4 regions of the Exiguobacterium sp. s189 genome follow, and region 1 is predicted to be linked to each of the others. Evidence: riboswitches for the same ligand, from Rfam matches in the RefSeq annotation. Region 1 holds a riboswitch; each other region holds the start of a gene.
The links. Region 1 has a riboswitch for thiamine pyrophosphate ahead of thiT (energy-coupled thiamine transporter ThiT). Riboswitches for the same ligand answer to the same signal wherever they lie in the genome.
Positions count from the first base shown of each region.

Region 1 (5,000 bases):
GCGCATGTTCTCGATTTTGACTGCAACGAGTTCACCGAAACGCTGACCTTTCGTGATGACCTCACCTGGAGTCTCGACGTGCACGTGAACTTTTAAGAGTTCTTCGTCCGCGACGACAAGGAGAGAATCCCCTAGTTCTGACAATTCGTTACGGAATGCATCTTCATTGAACGGCGCATCCTTTAACTTCTCGTCTTGGAAACGAACCATGATCTCCGTGCAGTAGCCGAATTCGATGTCTTCTGTTGACATGAATCCTTGTGCCGCATGTGCATGATGTTCTGCCTCGATCAACGCATCCATGACGGGTGCATGTGGTTTCTCGAGTTCTTTTCCTTCAAGGCTTGCAAGGAATCCTTCGTAGATGACCAGAAGACCTTGACCGCCTGAGTCGACGACGCCGACTTCTTTTAATACCGGCAACAAGTCCGGTGTACGGTCTAACGATGCTTTCGCTTCTACGATGACACGTTTCATAAATTCAGTGAAATCACTTGTCGACTCTGACGCAAGAAGCGCTTCGTCGGCCGCTTCACGAGCAACCGTCAAAATCGTTCCTTCAACCGGTTTCATAACCGCCTTGTATGCCGTGTCGACACCGCGCTTGAGCGCCTCTGCAAAATCAACAGTTGTCAGTTCCGCTTTGCCTTCAACCGCTTTACCGAATCCACGGAACAACTGACTTAAAATAACGCCTGAGTTTCCACGTGCTCCCATAAGTAGTCCACGAGCAAACTTCGATGACACCTCTGCGATATCTGATGAGTTCATCGCTGCTACTTCTTTCGCACCCGACGTCATCGTCAAGTTCATGTTCGTTCCCGTATCTCCGTCTGGAACCGGGAAGACGTTAAGCGAATCCACATAATCTGCGTTTTGGCTCAAGTTGGCCGCTCCGTTCGCGATCATGTTTGAGAGCGCCAATCCATCTAAACGTTTTAAACCCACACCAAATCCTCCTCCGTTTTCGTCAGTCATTCGTCAGACGAACGCCTTGAACGAATATATTTACCGACGAAACGTTTAATCCTAAAGTTTCTCCAAGCGTATACTTCACTCGGCTCTGCACGTTGTATGCAACTTCAGATACCTTCGTTCCGTAGCTTACAATGATGTGCATGTCGATATGTACGTCTTCGTCTTCTTGACGTACGACGACACCACGCGCGTAATTTTCACGTTTTAACAATTCAGCAATGCCGTCTTTCAATTGTGCTTGTGAAGCCATGCCGACCACACCGAAGCATTCCATCGCCGCACCACCTGCGAGTGTCGCGATGACGTCACTTGTGATGTCAATATTGCCATATGTTGTCTTCATTTCAATTGCCATATGGAGTAGCCTCCTTTATTCGGAATGATTCCTAATGTACATTCTACAATAAGTACCTAGTTATTAAAAGAACCTGCTCCAGAAACTCGGTCAATTAACGCGATAACCTCATTCATTATTCAAATCCTTGAGAGTAATGTCAAGTTTTTTTCTTGTCATGGTACGATTTTCTAGTTGCATCGGGAAAAAAGCCGTGCTAATATAAACGAGTGTCTATTAGGACGAACCCACATAAAAAAGGAGGGGAAACGCATGGCACGTAAATGCTACGTAACAGGTAAATCACCTAAATCAGGTAACAACCGTTCGCACGCACTCAACAAGACAAAACGCACTTGGGGTGTAAACGTACAAAAAGTTCGTATTCTCGTTGACGGTAAACCGAAACGCGTTTGGGTTTCAGCTCGCGCACTTAAATCAGGTCTCGTTGAACGCGTATAATACTTATACACGAACGAATAAATCCCAGCGGCATTCGCCGATGGGATTTTTTTTGCTTATTTTTTAATGATCATGACGAGAACCATTCCTTGATGGACCGTCAATCGGGCAGACGCTTCGGTCCATTCATTCGAAATCGTCAACGCCTCCCCACTCTTGACCTCATGATGGTCGAGTGGATACTTGACACCTTCAATCGAGATCGTGGCCGTCTTCCAAGGCATGAAGGAAAGATAGTGCCCGTCTCGCTTCATAATGACCTCGCTACCTGTTCTCACGAGATAAACCGTTTGACCATCTCCGTGAAGAACCATCTCCGGATACGCTTCAAGTAAGCCGACGTTCGCAAACGTCATATCGATGCGTCCGCCTAAGCCACCGTATACATCCATCCGTGTCGCCCCGCGTTCTCTCGCGAACGCTAATGCAATCTCTAAGTCCGTCACGTCTTTCTCCGAAGGATAGCGTAGCGCCTCCTCAGGCGGTAGTCCTTTAAACGAATCAAAGTCCCCGACCACGACGTCTGGCATGATCCCTTCATCTAATAATCTTTGATATCCACCATCGACACCGATGACAAAATCGGCATCACGCGGTAAGTCCGGAATGGGTTCCGGACTCGCCGCGACGATCAATATATTCATTGACGGAGATCCCGTGTCGCCACACGCGTGAAACGTGGTGCTGTCGTGAAGAGGAGCACCAACACGATGGCTGAGATGACAAAGGATGGTGCCATATACGTAGCATTATAGCCTAGTGAATAGGCAACGACCGGACCTTCTGCATATTCAGCAAAGAAGACAATTCCCGAGATGACGTGCGCCGCGTATCGTAACATCGAACCAAGGAGCGCCCCGAGTACTAAATAAGTGGCAAGCGTCTTCGTCGCCCCGTTGCTCGCAGCTTGCTTCACACGCCCCGCGAACACTCCAGCCATTCCGACGAGACCATAAGCGACCGTATAGTCGAGCAGGAATTGTACAGGCGTGAAAATATAGGCACCGAACAAGAGTTGAAGTGTCCCAACGAGGGCACCTGTCGCGAGACCACCTTTTAATCCGTGGCGGAATGCCATCACAAAGATCGGGAGCATCGCTAAACTGATGGATCCCCCTTGTGGCAAACGGTATGGAATGAGCAAATCAAAAATGAGCCCGAGCGCTGCAAACAATGAAATTTCAATGAGCGCTTGTAATTTGAAACGTGATTTCATCTTTCTTCCTCCTTTATTTGGTTGAACGACAAAAAGCAGCATGACGTAAACGCCATGCTGCTTGGATTCGCAACGTGCATTTTCGCCACATCCCTACGTCCGTGTGAACGGAACAGGTTCAAAGGGTTAGCGTATGCCTCTCAGCCACATCATGTGACACCCCTTGCGACTCTATCTTGTTGTTCTATCGTCGATTATACACGAGATGCGCCACGAATGCTATCGATGGCTGCTTTATAATCTGGTTGATTATAGATGGCTGATCCCGCAACAAGGACATCAGCCCCTGCGTCGATGCAATATTTTGCCGTTTCCGCGTTGACACCACCATCGATTTCAATCTCGAAATCAAGCTGACGGTCTTGGCGGAGCTGACTGAGTGCTGAAATTTTCGGTACGACCGATTCGATGAAGGCTTGTCCCCCGAACCCTGGGTTGACGGTCATGAGCAATACCATGTCGACGTCCGCAAGCACGTGCTCAATCGTCGAGAGCGGTGTATGCGGGTTCAAGACGACTCCGCATTTTGCGCCAGCCGCTTTGATTTGTTGCAAGACGCGATGCAAATGGTTCGTCGCTTCCACGTGAACGGTCACGATGTCCGCACCCGCTTTCACGAAGTCTTCGACATAACGTTCCGGTTGGTCAATCATCAAATGCACATCGAGGACCATGTCTGATTTTTTACGCAAGCTTGCGAGGACCGGCAGACCAATCGAGATGTTCGGCACGAACTGTCCGTCCATGACGTCAAAATGGATATAGTCCGCTCCCGCTTCTTGGACAGCTTTCACTTCCGCCTCCAAATTGGCAAAGTCGGCCGCTAAAATAGATGGTGCAATTTTAATCATCTGTCAATACCTCCGTTTTCGATCGTTTAACTCCTCCATAAAGGTAACATAATTCTCGTACCTTGTTGAAGCGATTTCACCATTTTCAACGGCTTGTTTGATGGCACATCCCGGTTCATTCAGGTGAGCACATCCGCGGAACTTACAATCGTCATGGCGTTCCACGAAATCAGGGAAGCACCATCTGAGTTCATCTGCCTCAAGTTCTTGAGGAAACTCCAAGCTTGAAAATCCAGGTGTGTCGGCAACAAGACCGTCCGCTAATTGAATTAACGTCACGTGACGCGTCGTATGCTTTCCTCGACCGAGTGATTTAGAGATTTCCCCTGTCGCCAACTCGAGCTCTGGCGCGACAGCGTTAAGTAACGAACTTTTTCCGACACCGGTCTGACCGGCGAAGACACTCGTCTTCTCTTTGAAAAGACCGCGCACTTCATCCACTCCGTGAGCATGCTCCGTCGATGTCTCAATCACGTCATATCCGATGGCCCGGTAACGTGCAATCGCTTCTTGTATCGGCTCGACTTCATGTTCATCGAGCAAGTCCATCTTCGTCAAGACGATGATCGGATGAATTTGCTTTGACTCGATGAGGACGAGGAAACGATCGAGTAAATGATACGAAAACGCCGGTTCTTTTACTGAAAAGAGGAGGAACGCCTGATCGATATTGGCAATCGGCGGGCGAACGAGGTGGTTTTGACGCTCTTCCACCTCTAAAATATAGCCGGTCCCATCTTCTTGATCTTGAATCACCACATCATCGCCGACGACCGGTGAGATGTTGCGCTTTCGAAAGTTTCCTCTGGCCCGACAACGAATCTCTTGATTCGTCTCGGTCATCACATCGTAAAACCCGCCTTGAAGGCGAATGATTGTTCCTTTCATTATGACTACCTCCTTTAAAAAAGAGGTGACGACACCGTCACCTCTTTATTGTGCCTCTTCAGCTTGTGCATATGTGACTGAATCTGTTCGGACAATCTCACCATCGACTTCAATCGTCGCCGTCCCGACTTCGTCAGGGGCAATGACGAGCGTATACGAATACGTTGTCGTCTCTGTGATTTGATCACGAAGCACCTCAATCTCACCACGTGCGTCAACCGTACGAATCACGACTTCGACCGTCTTCGGCTTCTTGTCTTTGTCCGGTTGT
Region 1 covers NZ_JACSKM010000002.1:293,019-298,018, forward strand. The annotation lists gene KNO99_RS04300 (DAK2 domain-containing protein) at 1-948, opposite strand, end outside; gene KNO99_RS04305 (Asp23/Gls24 family envelope stress response protein) at 971-1,333, opposite strand; gene rpmB (50S ribosomal protein L28) at 1,586-1,774, shown strand; gene KNO99_RS04315 (thiamine diphosphokinase) at 1,831-2,418, opposite strand; gene thiT (energy-coupled thiamine transporter ThiT) at 2,415-2,990, opposite strand; TPP riboswitch at 3,064-3,164, opposite strand; gene rpe (ribulose-phosphate 3-epimerase) at 3,185-3,841, opposite strand; gene rsgA (ribosome small subunit-dependent GTPase A) at 3,845-4,732, opposite strand; gene pknB (Stk1 family PASTA domain-containing Ser/Thr kinase) at 4,775-5,000, opposite strand, start outside.

Region 2 (5,000 bases), on a different contig from region 1:
GAAGCCGCGGATAGTGCTGACGAACTTGCTGAATCAGTTCCGTCCCGCGCACACGTCCTGCGTCTAACTTGCTCTTCGTCGCATGAATCGGGCCAATCCCGACATAATCTGCGAATGAAAGAGCTGCACTTACTTCCTCCATCGTATGGACCGACACCCCTAACCATTTATCCGGTCCTAATCGTTCTCGAACCTGTTCGGCAGGTAAGTCGTCTTGTCCGACATGGATGCCATCCGCGTCAATCGCGAGCGCTAGGTCTACATCGTCGTTGATGATAAACGGCACACCCGCTTCTCCACATAGACGTTGGAGCGTCCTTGCCATTGCTTCTTTTTCATCTCCATACAATGCATCTTTACCTTTTTCGCGAAATTGAAAACATGTCACACCACATCGAAGTGCCGTTTCGAGTGTCCCCACCAAATCAGATGTATCCGTCGTCCCACACACAAAATAAAGACGAAGTTGCTTAGCGAGCGCTTGTTTCGTACATGACGTCAACGGTAACCACCTCTTCTTTCGCTAAACGATGTCCCCAATGATTTGTCGGTCCATGTCCCTGTCCAATCGATAATCCATGCGTGATCGCCTGATGGATAAATTGCTTCGCGTCCACGACAGCTTGACGAAGTGTCTTTCCGTATGCCAGCTCAGCCGTCAAAGCTGCAGAAAACGTACATCCCGTTCCATGTGTGTCTTTCGTCCGAACGCGGGGTGCGCTCACTTGAAACACTTCAGATTCGGACACAATCAAATCGACGGCCTTCACACCTTCCATATGCCCACCTTTGATGATGACGACTTCGACTCCGAGTGCACGAATCAATTGAGCGGCCTTCATCTGATCTGCCTCTGTTCGAATCTCGATTCCGGCCAATACCTCTGCCTCAGGGATATTTGGCGTCACGACCGTCGCATACTGCAACAGCTTCGTCCGAAGTGCCTCGATTGCACTAACTTGCAACAAAGAAGCGCCCCCTTTCGCCACCATGACAGGATCGACGACGACGTGTTGGAAACGATGACGTTCAAGTGCTGCGGCTACCGCTTCAATCCGCTCCGCATCTACCAACATGCCGGTCTTACATGCTGTAATCTGAAAGTCATTGGCCACTGCATCGATTTGCCGAGTGATCATTTCCGGGGAAATTGCTTCAATCCCGTGCACGCCGAGTGTATTCTGGGCTGTGATGGCGGTAAGTACACTTGTCCCGAACGCACCGAGCTCTTGAAACGTTTTTAAGTCGGCTTGAATACCAGCTCCGCCCCCTGAATCAGATCCTGCAATCGTCAAGACTTGTGGTCTCATGAGGTCGACACCTCGATTCGATTCGTCGGGATTGTATATTGCGTCAATTGATGGAGGGCATTTAAAAAGTGAATCGGAAAATCTCCTGGTCCTTCTGCCCGTTCACTCGCCAACTCCCCGCAATAGGCATATCCTGATACGGCTGTCACCGTCGCCTTGAGGGCATTCTTTTCGACCGCTAGACATGCTCCGACGACCGCACTGAGTAAGCATCCCGTACCGGTCGTATCGGTCATTCGTTTCGTCCCACCATGAACTTCTATGACGACACTTCCGTCGCTGACCATATCTTCTTTTCCGGTCACGGCCACGACACATCCATATCGTTTCGCCGCTTCGAGTGCCAATTGATTTGGTTCATACGCCCCGTCACCCGCATCCACACCTCGCGCTGTCCAATCAACGCCAATCAATGTGGCAATTTCTCCTGCATTTCCACGAATGACCGATACACGGACGTGGCGAAGGATCCGCTCGACGACATCTCGGCGGAACGATGTCGCCCCGACTCCGACCGGATCGAGCACGACCGGACACCCCGCTTCATTTGCAGCTTGTCCTGCACGAATCATCGTCGCTTCCGTCATCGTCCCAAGTGTCCCGATGTTTAACACGAGCGCATCGCTCACAAACGTCATCTCTGCCACTTCTTCAATCGCATCTGCCATGACGGGAGAGGCACCGATGGCGAGCAGTCCATTCGCCGAAAAGTTGGCGACAACCGTGTTTGTGATGTTGTGAATCAACGGTTCCTGCTTTCGAATCTCACTCCAAATTTCATGTCTCATTGGTTGACCTCCTGTGACAACGTCCAAGATTCGAGCGTCCATGCCATTTCCCAGAAGGCGACTTCGTAATAGCAACTCTTCAAGAAGAGTTTTGTGTAACGAAGCCGTTCTTCTTCTGTCGCTTGTCCAGCCAATTCATCCAACCGATCAATCTGTTCTTCCACTAACTCACGGAACCACTCCGAACCGTACGTCGCAATCCAAGCTGAATAAATCGGATGGTCGGGTCGTTTATCTTTTAAGCGTTCACCGATTTCGTAATACACCCAATAACACGGAAGGATTGACGCCAATACGTCACCGAGTGTCGGTCCTGCCTGTTGCATATGAAGCGCATACGCGTAAGCGGTCGGTGCCGGCTCGAATGTCGCCAGTTCAACATCCGTCACGTTGAGCATCGTAAAGAACTCACGATGAAGTGAGAGTTCCGCCTCGATCGTGTGTAAGGCATGTGTCAAAAAGCGACTCGATAGTTCCATTGTCGGTGCGAGCGTCGCCCCTTTGGCCTGCACTTTTGAGAATTGATTCAAGTAATACGAATCTTGCATGACGTAATGTCTAAACTTTTTCTCATCGAGTGTTCCTTCTCCGAGTGAACGGACGAACGGATGATGAAAGCTTGCTTCAAACAATCCATCCGCTTCCTGACGTAAGTGATCTGTAAATTTCATAACAACTCCCCCTTATAACAGATAAAAAGACGCCGCCTCCCATAACGGAAGCGGCGTCTCGAACAGTCATATCTAGGTGAAGCCATATGAGTCGTCTCGCCCACTTCCCTACGCTAGCGTGAACTAGATCAGGTTCGAAGGGTCTGGACCTTGTCCATCTCAGCCGCGTGACGCGACTCCCCTAGTGGCAAACATTATGAAATTCAGTCGTCTTCGACCACATTCTATCAATCTTTTCATCAATTGCAAACCTTTTCCGATTCTGTTTCTCATTTTCTGCTTCGGGAATGGGTAAGTGAATCTATTGTGCGAAAGGGAGATGTTCAGATTGAATCCGATTTTACTAATCATTGCGTTACTTTTCATCAGTTTGAACGTATTTTGGTTTTTCAAACGTCAAACATACAAGCAAACAGGATTTGACGGGAGATTGTTCGCTCAGTTGTTCGTTAGCCTATTTGGAGTCATGTTAGGATTCACATTGATTTATTATGCTTTGTCTCGTGATTCAGTCATTCTTGTGACTTCACTCGAATCCATGAATACCGTTGAACCGACTTGGGAAAACCTCCTGTATTTCAGCGGGGTCACTTTATTATCAATCGGATTTGGTGATTTGTTGCCGATTGGTTTGACCCGATTATTCGCCATCATCGAAGGCGCCATCGGCATTTTGTTACCGAGTGCCTTCTTCATCAAATCGATGTATCAAAAAGACAAGTGAACATGTCCTAGCGCCCCGTGATGAGTAAGAACATATTAAATGCGACGAGACCAAGGGGAAGCATCGCGACCAAAATGATCGGCCATTTCTTTAAACGAATGCCGACAAAGAGGACAAGACTTCCGACTAAAAGGGCAATAAATGTCGTATATGGGTTCATGAAAAAACGCTCCTTTCTCTATAAGGAGCGTTTCCCGGCTCACGGCCTCATTAATCGTTCGAATGTCGAAGTGTTGCACATGCGGCACGGACGCGTCTGGCTTCTTCTTCCCGGAAGACGAAATCACCTTGTTCCGCGACACGTTGTGCACAAAAGAAGAAGAGTGATTGCAGGCGATCATGCGTGTCTTCGATTGCGCTCAGCTCAGCCGAGGCATACGTCGCCGTGAGCATCTCCCACAATTCTTCTGGCAAGTGGTCGCGCATCCCGTCGCCCGACTTCCCGAGATTCACAGAAAAGTTCGTCGCATAGCCGATATTCCATTGCATCATCTGACGGAGCATATTTCGCATGATGTCGAGATGATCGAGCGCGTATAACACCTGGTGTCGTTTGATTCCTTTGACAACATAGAGTGACACCCACCAAAATTCATTCCAACAAGACGCATACTCATCAGCAGACGGGCGTGTCACACGGTATGTGTCGTCTGACGGTGTCACACTCGGATGATCATCTCGGTCGAACATAATCTGACTGAGCGAATCGGCTTCGAGCATGGTTTCAAGTTGATCCACACTTCGAATCGTCAAATCAATACGGTGTCCGTCTACATATTGCACTAAAAACGTCACATGTCGTTCGGGATCAGACGTTTCAGGTGTCTGCATGATCAAGACTTCTCCAAACATATCGATCCATGAGCGATCGGTCGCAACCGCTTTTACATCTTCTACGTAAAAAGTGAGGTCGACATCCTGATACGCGTCCGCTTGTACATTCGGATTGACGAGCGAGCCGTTCAAGACGACCGTTCGGATGTATTCACGTTCTTTTGCGAACGCAATCAACTGTTCAATCATTTGTTCCGGTTTCATTCTATAATCGCCCCCAATGAGCGCGCGACTTGGATTGCCTGCATCGCGTCTAGTTTTGTTTGTTGTAAGGTCACGTTCGAAAAATCAACCCCGTCGACAAATGCTCCTCTGAAGTCGGCACCACGGCACACCGCATGTTGAAGTGTCGCCCGTGACAAGTCCGCCTGATGCCAAACCGTCTCGGTCAAATCAGCACCGTATAGGTCCGCCTCAACCAAACGAACGTGGGACCAATCCATTTTCTTAAGAGACACGTGACGAAGGTTGACGAATGACCAGTCCCCTTCTGTGACATGGACGCCCTCGAACTGGCTCTCCTCAAAGGAAGACCCCGTCATTTTACATTGCTCAAACTCACTCGTGAACAAATTGGCACCATGGAACTGACAGTTCAAAAATGAGCTGCCGACATGATGGGACGCATTCCATTTCGAATCGGTAAAATCACAGTTGATGAACTGACAGCGTT
Region 2 covers NZ_JACSKM010000001.1:462,505-467,504, forward strand. The annotation lists gene thiE (thiamine phosphate synthase) at 1-502, opposite strand, end outside; gene thiD (bifunctional hydroxymethylpyrimidine kinase/phosphomethylpyrimidine kinase) at 471-1,310, opposite strand; gene thiM (hydroxyethylthiazole kinase) at 1,307-2,098, opposite strand; gene tenA (thiaminase II) at 2,095-2,769, opposite strand; TPP riboswitch at 2,858-2,962, opposite strand; gene KNO99_RS02350 (potassium channel family protein) at 3,089-3,493, shown strand; gene KNO99_RS02355 (hypothetical protein) at 3,501-3,653, opposite strand; gene KNO99_RS02360 (aminoglycoside 6-adenylyltransferase) at 3,704-4,531, opposite strand; gene KNO99_RS02365 (pentapeptide repeat-containing protein) at 4,528-5,000, opposite strand, start outside.
Region 2: linked by a shared signal. The riboswitch ahead of tenA (thiaminase II) and the one ahead of thiT (energy-coupled thiamine transporter ThiT) in region 1 are both predicted to bind thiamine pyrophosphate.

Region 3 (5,000 bases), on a different contig from region 1:
TATTCGCAAAGATCGGTCCTTGGCGATGGTCGAACGTCTGTGTCTGCATGTTGAAATAATCTGCGCCAATCACGTCAGACGGTAACAAGTCGGCCGTAAACTGAATCCGTGAAAACGCGCCGTCGAAGCTAGCTGCAATCGTCTTGGCAAGTAATGTTTTCCCCGTACCTGGAACATCTTCTAAGAGAATATGTCCTTCCGCGAGTAACGCCGTACAACAGAGACGTACGACATCCTCTTTGCCTAAATACACCTCGTTCAACTGTTTGATGACCTGTTCCATGCCCATAAAATGACCTCCATTTTTTTGTCTTACTCAAACTTTACCTTTTTATGGTAAGATAAACAACAAATAGTCTGAACATTCAAAAAGGAGGTAACTTCTTGCGCTGGACGAACAAGTTTTTTCTCATGATTGCCGCTACACTCCTCGTCACCTTTACGATGATGATGGTTGCAACGAGTGTATTCGAATGGCTCTACAACCCGGAAACGATCCCCGTCGAGGAAAATAACAGTCCCCCGACTGATCTCCTATCGGATGAGGATGGAATTTTAATCGGTGAATCCAAAGCAGATTACCCGTTTGAATTGGATCCTCGAAAAGGAAAAATAAAACCTCTTGAGAGATTTACGGGCTCTGGAGAGTCCACACGACGAAATCTCGGTTTATTGGTCGCTTTGATTGCATTCTGTTTGCTCGGTTTTTATGTCTATCGAAAACGAAAGCAACGTTTGGCGCGCGCACGAGATCATGTTGATTCAAGCATAGACCCGCTTGTCGAATCGCTACTAAACAAGAACGCTTCTTCCGTTTCGACGCTCACAGCGTTCACGAACGTCCCGATTCGCGATGCACTGATCACATTCAACCAATCTCTCGTACCAGTCAAGCGATTGCGTGCTCATGAGACACTGCAAGAGTGGTTCCAACGCATCGATTTACCGATGAACCCGTCCGTTTATCATGCGGTCCGCTACGGAACATCCTCAGGCGTGACGATTTCTGAAGAAGACACACTCCACTTTAAGAGCACACTCGATCACTACGCGACACGTCCTCACCCCGAGTGAGAATGTGCACAGGTTCTACTTTTCATTCATGAATGATAAAATGGTGGAAAATGTCAGTTAAGGGGATGAAATCATGAGACGATGGGCGATATTCGGATTAGGTGCACTTTTACTCACAGGTTGTACGGATACGGTGGCAGACAATCCGATCCCGATCGAATCAACCGATGAACCCATCACTGAATGGACGCGCGAAGACTTTAAAGACGTCTATGACCAATATGAACAAACACAACCGCTCCTCGCTGCGCTCGAACAACAAGGCATCAAACCGTTCCGCGAGACGTTTGAACGCGTCATCATTGCCGGAAACGGGCTTGAGCACACATATGCAGATATTTATCCGTTCAAACTCGATGACGGGACGTATGCCACGGTATTCGACAGTCAGAACGGGACGTTGATTAACGGTTCCGAATCGGTCGCTCCGCTGTTTTGGCAAGAGGAGTCTTTCCTTCAGTATGTCGAAGAGATAGAGAATCGAAAATTTGGAACGAGTGCCCCGCCTACCGACGTCATCCTTACGCAGGATGAATTTCAATCCGTCTATGACCGCCATGCGTACACGTCAGCCCTCCTCGTCGAACTCGATGAAGCGGGTGTCGAACTGGCACGGGAACCAATCGACGATGTGATTATCGCCGGCAATGGCGTGACCGAAGTCACTGCCGACTTGTTCGTGTTCGATGTCGAGAACGGATATGCCATCGTATATGATCAAGATGGAGAAATATTAAAAGGTCCCGAATCCATCTCACCGCTCTTTTGGAACGAGAAGGACTATGAGGACCTATTAGCCAAGAATGAGGGATAATTCCGTCCCTTCTTTCCGATTTTAGTTATGCTATACTCAAGTCAATAAACGACCACTAGGGGAGCCTTCGGGCTGAGACGGCATTTGTGCCGGACCCTTCGAACCTGATCTGGCTCATACCAGCGTAGGGAAGTGGCTTGGGATACGTCTCTGTATGTCCACGCCATTTTTCCATCTGGAAACGTGGCGTTTTTATTTTTGAAAGGAGACTATTCATGCGTATTCAACAACTCACTTGGATGGCAATGCTCGTCGCCATCGCCGTCGTAGGCTCAATGTTCATCTCGATTCCCACAGGTGTCGCCCGCGCTTATCCGATTCAACATATGGTGAACGTGATTGCCGGAGTTACCGTCGGCCCAATCGGAGCCGTTCTCGTCGCTTTCGTGACCGGACTCATTCGCGTCATGACCGGCACAGGGTCACTGCTCGCATTCCCCGGTGGCATGATTGGTGCATTTCTTGCTGGTATGTTCTTCGTTCGCACGAACCGCGTCTATGCGGCCGCTCTCGGAGAAATCATCGGGACTGGGGTTATCGCTTCGTTGATTGCCGTCCCGTACGCAAAACTGTTGATGGGTTCGACGTTCGGTGCCTTCTTCTTCATTCCAGCGTTCCTTGCTTCTAGTTTGACAGGCGCGCTTCTCGGTTGGCTCGTCTTATCACGTGTCAAACAGTTGCGACCGAGCACACTCAAATAACGTATTTTGATTTAGGAATCCGACCGACTCATGACGGTCGGTTTTTTGTGTGAAAGACCCAGATTGCTTCGCCATTCGATTCATCGATTAAGCCGCTGTCGACAAACCCGTTCTTCGCATAAAATTGTTTCGCGGCTTCATTCTCTTGATGGAGGCTCAGAATGATATCATCCACATCGTACTCTGTCTGGATAAATTCCACTGCGGTGCGTAGACACTTCGTCCCGACGCCTTTCCCCTGTTCGTGTTGATCCATCATGAAACGATCGAGCCACACATAACGTTCTGTCTGATTTTCTGCTCCGACCATCATGAAGCCAACCGGTCGCTCACCGTCATAAAATGCATAGCTCTGCCAATTATATTTCGTATCCTCGACCATCTCTTGAAGCGACTCGGCATTCGTCTCGATGAATCGGGACTGTTTCTCGTCCACTGATAGAGTAATGATTGCCTCTCGATTGAATGCATCAATCGGCTGAATCGTGATTTCATTTCCTTTCATGCTTTCACCTCATTGATTTTCTCTCTCTTTCATACGCTTTCTCCCGTAAAAAGTTTCTTCCCCCGTATCTTCAAGATCATGCATTCGCTACACTAGAAATAGAAAGGGAGGTTATCATATGTTCCGAATCGGAAGTATCTTCATTCCCGTATCAGATGTCGAACAGTCCCTACACTGGTATACCACTTATTTTGATGCCAAAGAAATTGGTCGCTGGGAAGGAGGCATCGGTTTGTGTCTACCAGACGGTTCGACTCAGCTCGGATTGATCCAAACCTCGTCACCGCAACCCACAACGTTCAAAGATGCGTCAGGACAAGCCCATGTATATTTCAACGTCATTTGTGAAGACATTCATTTCGCGTATCAATCGTTCGAACAAGCAGGGTTGATTGCGACACCGCTTCACGATTTCGGAGGCATGTCTTGCTTTGACGTAGTGGACCCGGATGGACATACGATCAGTCTTATCTCGGAAGATGTGACTTCCCCGTTCCATCGCGATCGCGTGAACAACCTACAAACGAAAGGAAAGTCTTAATGAAACAAATTCACCATATCTGTATCCAAACACCAGATTATGCCGCATCGAAGTCATTTTACGAAGCACTCGGTTTTGAACTCGTCCAAGAATCGCCAAACTTCCATACGCGTGACTTCAATAGTTGGCTCAAGCTCGGGGATTTTTATATCGAGCTCCAGACTGCTAAAACGGATGAAACGTTACAAGACTACTCGAAACATACGGCCGGTCCCGTTCATTTCGCCCTCTATGTGGATGATCTCGAAGCGGAAGTCGCACGACTCGAACAGCTAGGCGTCACGTTCTTGCCGAAGCACGGTGGCAACATCTATTTCGTCGTCGACGGTCATTTAAGTAAATTGAAAGCACCGGAAGGAACCATCATCGAACTGCGTAATACGTTTCTGATTAACTGAGGCCCTGTGCCTCTTTTTTGTTGGACACATCTTCACGTTTCCCTCACTCGTCTCATCGGGAATGGGTATGAAAAGGATGTGTTGTTCATGATCAAATATCTCGATTATTGGAGCTACTTGTCACTCTCCCTGGCAAAGCTCTTCTTTTTTAGCTGGTTGACCGCGACGGCGTTCGACTTCTCGTTTTTCCTCATCAATTTGGCGACGATTCTGCTCCTGACGAGCTGGGCACTTGCCGTGTCTTACCCGATTCGCCGATGGATTTTATACGTTTCTCTGTTCCTGCATAGTACCCTACTCGTCTCGGACATCTGGTACTATCGCTATTTTGAAGACTTATTATCTGTCGCCTTACTGTCTGATATCGGACAGATGGGAGATGTCGGGGGTGGCTTCTTGACGCTCATCCGCCCGATTGATGCGTTCTTCTTCATCGACCTCATTATTTACGGTTTAATTTTACGTTACATCAAACGGCATCCTGTCCGTGAAGCGAAGCGGAACGGAAGACGATTGGCGCTCGCCGGCTTCACTCTCGGATTTCTTCTCTTCACGATTCCGCTCACCCTCAGTTATCAGCGCGGGGAAAAATGGATTGCAGACGACCCGATCTCGAATATGCGTGAATATTATCATCTCGGTTTTTGGGGCTATCACGCGATGGATGTCGCCCGAGGCGTCGAACGTGCCATGGGATGGAACGAAGCCCTGACAGACGAAGAGCGTTCTCAAATCCAAGCACTCTCTTATCAAGAATTAAGTGCCTCGAGTCCGGATACGAACGTCATCGTCCTACAACTCGAATCGTTCCAAACATCTGTCATCGACCAACAGATCAACGGACAGGAATTGACACCGAACTTAAATCGATTGCGCCGTGACATGCTCTATTTCCCAAACGTGTATCATCAGACGCATGAAGGGCGGACGTCCGATGCGGAGTTCATCGTGAACACATCACTCTATC
Region 3 covers NZ_JACSKM010000001.1:505,154-510,153, forward strand. The annotation lists gene KNO99_RS02615 (AAA family ATPase) at 1-289, opposite strand, end outside; gene KNO99_RS02620 (hypothetical protein) at 385-1,074, shown strand; gene KNO99_RS02625 (hypothetical protein) at 1,148-1,888, shown strand; TPP riboswitch at 1,936-2,036, shown strand; gene thiW (energy coupling factor transporter S component ThiW) at 2,104-2,589, shown strand; gene KNO99_RS02635 (GNAT family N-acetyltransferase) at 2,618-3,094, opposite strand; gene KNO99_RS02640 (VOC family protein) at 3,213-3,635, shown strand; gene KNO99_RS02645 (VOC family protein) at 3,635-4,033, shown strand; gene KNO99_RS02650 (LTA synthase family protein) at 4,121-5,000, shown strand, end outside.
Region 3: linked by a shared signal. The riboswitch ahead of thiW (energy coupling factor transporter S component ThiW) and the one ahead of thiT (energy-coupled thiamine transporter ThiT) in region 1 are both predicted to bind thiamine pyrophosphate.

Region 4 (5,000 bases), on a different contig from region 1:
GGAAAGGTCGTCATCGATTTCGCGGACGAGGATGGCTTCCCGGATGGTATGACATCAGATACGGAAGGATGTTTATGGATTGCACATTATGCTGGTGGACGAGTGTCACGTTGGGACCCATCGACAGGTAAAAAATTATTGGAAGTGCATGTTCCTGCGCCGAATGTCACTTCATGCGCCTTTATCGGGGATGGGCTGAATCGATTAGCCATCACGACGGCTCGTGAAGGAATGGATGAGGAGGCGCTTGCCGAATATCCGGATGCGGGATCGGTATTTATTATCGACACAGAAGTGAAAGGGATGCCATTGTATCGTTTCGGTCGCTGAGGAGGAAATACGATGGTGAAACGACTGTTGGTTCGAGCAGGTATTGGGTTGGCAGTTGCTGCAGCAGTTAAGATGGGGATTCAAAAGATCCAAGAAAACCGAGCGCGTGAAGAAGATCATTCGTACCTCGACCCGAAGTGGGATGAGGTGCCGAGCGTCGATTCAGACAAAGATGAGGATGAAGTCGGATTGACTCAACTCGACTCGATTTATCGGGCTGAATGGCAGGCGAACGCTTATCCGCGCTCGGAAGCCGAAAGAAGGGCACTTGAAGAATAAATTCCCACATATTCAAAAACACGTCGTTGGACGTGTTTTTTTGTTGACAAAAAGATGTTCCCATTCCATTATATAAAGAGTAATCATTACGATTTAAATGGAGGATATATCATGAAACGAATTCCAATTACGGTACTCTCGGGGTATCTTGGTAGCGGCAAGACGACGCTGCTTAACCACATCTTACATAACCGGGATCACAAGAAATATGCCGTCATCGTGAACGATATGAGTGAACTGAATATCGATGAGAAGTTGATCGAGCAGGGAGGATTCTCCCGGACCGATGAAAAATTAGTCGAACTTTCGAACGGATGTATCTGTTGCACGCTTCGCGAAGATTTGTTGACAGCCGTCTATGAATTAACGAAAGATCGTGAGCTCGACGGCATCATCATCGAGTCTTCTGGTATCTCTGAGCCGATTCCTGTTGCGCAGACGTTCACGTATGCCGATGACGCGCTCGGAATCGATTTGACGAGCCGTGTCTATATCGATGCGATGGTCACGGTCGTTGATGCGTACCGCTTCTTCAAAGATTTCAATTCCGGTGAATCGCTTATGGAACGCCAACAAGCCGTCGATACAGGTGACGTACGTGAAGTCGTCGACCTTCTCGTCGACCAAGTCGAGTTTGCGGACATCATCGTATTGAACAAGGCGGACAGGGTATCTGAAGAAGAACTGCAGGAAATGAAGGGCTTACTGAAAACGCTCAATCCGAGTGCTAAGTTGTTGACGTCGACCTACTCGAATGTGGCGTTAGATGACCTGCTTGACGTCCGGTTGTTCAATTTTGACCAAGCGATGCGCGCTGCAGGTTGGATTCAAGAACTCGAGTCGGAAGAACATACGCCGGAAACGGAAGAGTATGGCATCAGCTCGTTCGTTTACCGTCGGCGTCGACCATTCCATCCTGAGCGTTTGATGAATTGGATGGAACATTACCCTGAAGAAATCGTTCGTGCCAAAGGTTTCTTGTGGATTGCGACACGAAACGACCTTGCTTGTCTGTTTTCACAAGCTGGGTATGCATCAACGCTCGAACATGCGGGGCGTTGGTTAGCGACACTTCCGGAGAGCGAACGAGAGGCTATGTTTGCAACCGAACCGGAACTGCGCGAAGACTACATCGAACCGTACGGAGACCGACAGAACGAATTGGTCCTCATCGGTCAACGAATGGACCGTGAGACGGTCGAGCGGTCACTTGACGCTTGCTTGTTGACGGATGAGGAGATGGAAGCATCGTGGGATTCGTTCCATGACCCGCTCCCTGGTACAGGTCAATTCGTCACATATTCAGATTGACCGTTTACAAAGCTTCGAAACATCGCTATACTGTGACTGCATAAGTAACCGCATATTAATGACTGCACTAGGGGTGCTTCGGCTGAGATGAGAGCATGGCTCCGATCCCTTATAACTCGATCCAGATAATACTGGCGTGAGGAAGTGCGGCACTTTCTCTATGCAAGTTTGTATAGATTTTGCTGCTGCATTCTCATGAATGCGGCTTTTTTTATGCAAACACATTTAGAGGGGGAAATAGAATGAATGAATCATGTGGTACGAGTCCGATTGTCGGGTTTCGATTCACACTAAGCCCGATGACAGACGATTTTGTCGGGACAATCAAAGGTGCACTAAAACGAACGGATCTGTCAGGTGTGTGGAGACATACGGATGATGTGTCTACGGTCATCCGTGGACAAGTCGAGCACGTGTTTGACGTCGCTCGAACGGTGTTGAGTCTTGCTTCGGAGGAAGGAAAGCACGTCTCGATGAGCGGAACGTTCTCTGTCGGTTGTCCGGGAGATTCGACGGGAGACGAGGCACTCGAGGCTCCGAGCGAACCATCAAACAGTGCATCAAGAGACCAGTATGTGTCTTCGCAGTTCGCACTCTATCCGATGGGTGCTGACAATTATATGGAGCTTATCTATGAGGAAATCGAGCAAGCAAAACAGGCTGGTGTCTATAACGAGTCGATGCATTATGCATCAGGCATCCACGGAAACTTAGATGACGTGTTCTCATACTACGAGGCGGCCTTTAAGCGGACGCGCGAAAAGAACCGACATGTTGTCATGACGGTGACGTTCAGCGTAAATAGTCCGTCACATGGAGGGCGACATGCTTAAATCGTGGAAATTGAAAGAAGTCGTCCTCGTCTCCGTATTATCTGTTGTCTTCGCGGTCGTCTATTTATTGTTCGTTCATATCGGTAACTTGTGGGCAGGGTTGATCGGTCCCATCGCCTACGAGTGGATCTTTGGCATCTGGTTTATCGTATCGATTATCTCGGCATACATCATTCGTAAACCGGGGGCAGCATTCATCTCAGAAGTGATGGCCGCAACGATTGAGATGTTGATTGGCAATGCCATTGGACCGCGCATCATCTTGGTCGGCATCGTACAAGGTTTAGGGGCAGAAGCCGTCTTTGCGATGACGGGCTATAGACGTTATGAGCTATGGGTTCTCATGCTGGCCGGATTTGGGTCGGCTGTCACGAGTTTCGTCTATACATATTTCATGAGTGGCTTCGCGATGTTAGAGCCAGGCTATGTGGCGACGATGTTCGGGCTGAGAGCCGTCAGTGGGATGGTCATCGCTGGAATCGGTGGGAAGTTGCTCAGTGACCTATTGCTGAAGACAGGATCACTTCGCGGTTATGCGATTTCACGAAGTGGGAACGTCCATGGTTGAGACAGAGTCACTTCATTTTCGATTCCCAGAGAGTTCTGAGGCGATTCTTAAGGATGTCACGGTATCGGTTCGGCAAGGTCGTACGATGTTATCTGGAGCGAGTGGGAGCGGGAAATCGACGCTTCTCGCGCTATTCAACCGTCTCTATCCGGAGAATTGTGACGGAATCCTTGATGGTAGACTCGAACTACTTGGACGATCATACGACGACTATGCACCTGGCGAGATCAATCAGCAGGTCGGAACGGTGTTTCAAGACCCGGATACGCAATTTGTCATGGAGCGGGTGGAAGAAGAACTGATTTTCACACTTGAGAACTTGTCGGCACCTGTCTCAGACATCGAGCAACGCGTAACGGAAATCCTCGAATCGTTACAGTTGAGTGATTATCGAAACCGCAAAATCGATTCGTTGTCAGGCGGACAGAAACAGCGGATCGCTGTCGCTTGCGCTTTAGTCGGAAGGCCTCAGTGGCTTCTGCTCGATGAACCATTGACGCATCTAGACCCAGTGACCGCAGAAGAATTTGTAAAATGGCTCGACAAGATGAAAGACCTGAATGTCATTGTCGTGGAGCATCGTCCCCATCTATGGGGAGATTACTTTGACTGGCATATTGAGTTAGAGCGAGGGTGTGTCGTTAGGCATGAATCATTCCGTCCGGTCGAGGATTTTGCATTCGTGAAGTCGAACGCGTCACTCTCAGCTATTCAACGCTACAAGGTTAAAGAGGTCAGACGTGATTCGTTTCAGCTCAACGAGACGATGCTCCACGTCCGGACTGGTGAAGTGATTGCCATTCTCGGACCGAATGGGAGCGGGAAGTCGACATTTTTAAGAAGCTTAACTGAACACGATCATCGGGTCGGACTCGTGCCACAATCACCAGAACATCTATTTTTTATGAACTCCGTTGAGCGAGAGTTGCAGTTTGGTCACGAAACATCAATTGAGACCGTGTTATCTGACATGGAGCTTCATAATCAGAGATTCCTCCATCCGTTATCCCTTAGCCATGGTCAAAAACGGAGGCTCGCAGTTGGAATCCAGTCGCTATCGAATAAGCAATTGCTTGCATTCGATGAACCGACTGCAGGTCAGGACGAAGCGTCACTCCATGCCCTCGAGGCGCTGATGAAGCGGCATGCGGAACAAGGGCAGACCATCCTGTTCGTTACGCATGACCTATCGTTCGCCAACATCGCCAATACATTCTATCTGATGAAGGACGGGGAACTTTCGGGACCGTTCGGGGATGAACTATGGCAGAACACAGAGAGGCTCCTTGATTATCGATTGCAAGGGAGGGGAGAACGATGTCACTCCATGACATGAATCCGACAGTGAAATTTGTGACATTGACGCTCATCATGTTCGGTCTGGCACTGTTTTACAACCCTTGGACCCCGCTCGTCATCATTGTCGGTACGCTACTGATTCAACTTGTGGCGACAGACGTATCGTGGAAGAAATGGGGAATGTTCTTGATTCCATTTCTCATCACGGCGATCGGTACGTTTTGGACGACGCTCGTGTTTGGGAAAAATCTTGAGGGAGAGACGTGGATGACTATACTCGGTCAGGACATCACAGTTGAAGAGAGACGTGTCGCCGTTGCCCTTAGTCTTCGCGTCCTGGCGTTCACGGTCCTCTCCCTTCTTTTCATGATGACAACAGA
Region 4 covers NZ_JACSKM010000010.1:6,063-11,062, forward strand. The annotation lists gene KNO99_RS12025 (SMP-30/gluconolactonase/LRE family protein) at 1-330, shown strand, start outside; gene KNO99_RS12030 (hypothetical protein) at 343-609, shown strand; gene KNO99_RS12035 (GTP-binding protein) at 721-1,920, shown strand; TPP riboswitch at 1,980-2,080, shown strand; gene KNO99_RS12040 (Ykof family thiamine-binding protein) at 2,163-2,753, shown strand; gene KNO99_RS12045 (ECF transporter S component) at 2,746-3,321, shown strand; gene KNO99_RS12050 (ABC transporter ATP-binding protein) at 3,314-4,657, shown strand; gene KNO99_RS12055 (energy-coupling factor transporter transmembrane component T family protein) at 4,639-5,000, shown strand, end outside.
Region 4: linked by a shared signal. The riboswitch ahead of KNO99_RS12040 (Ykof family thiamine-binding protein) and the one ahead of thiT (energy-coupled thiamine transporter ThiT) in region 1 are both predicted to bind thiamine pyrophosphate.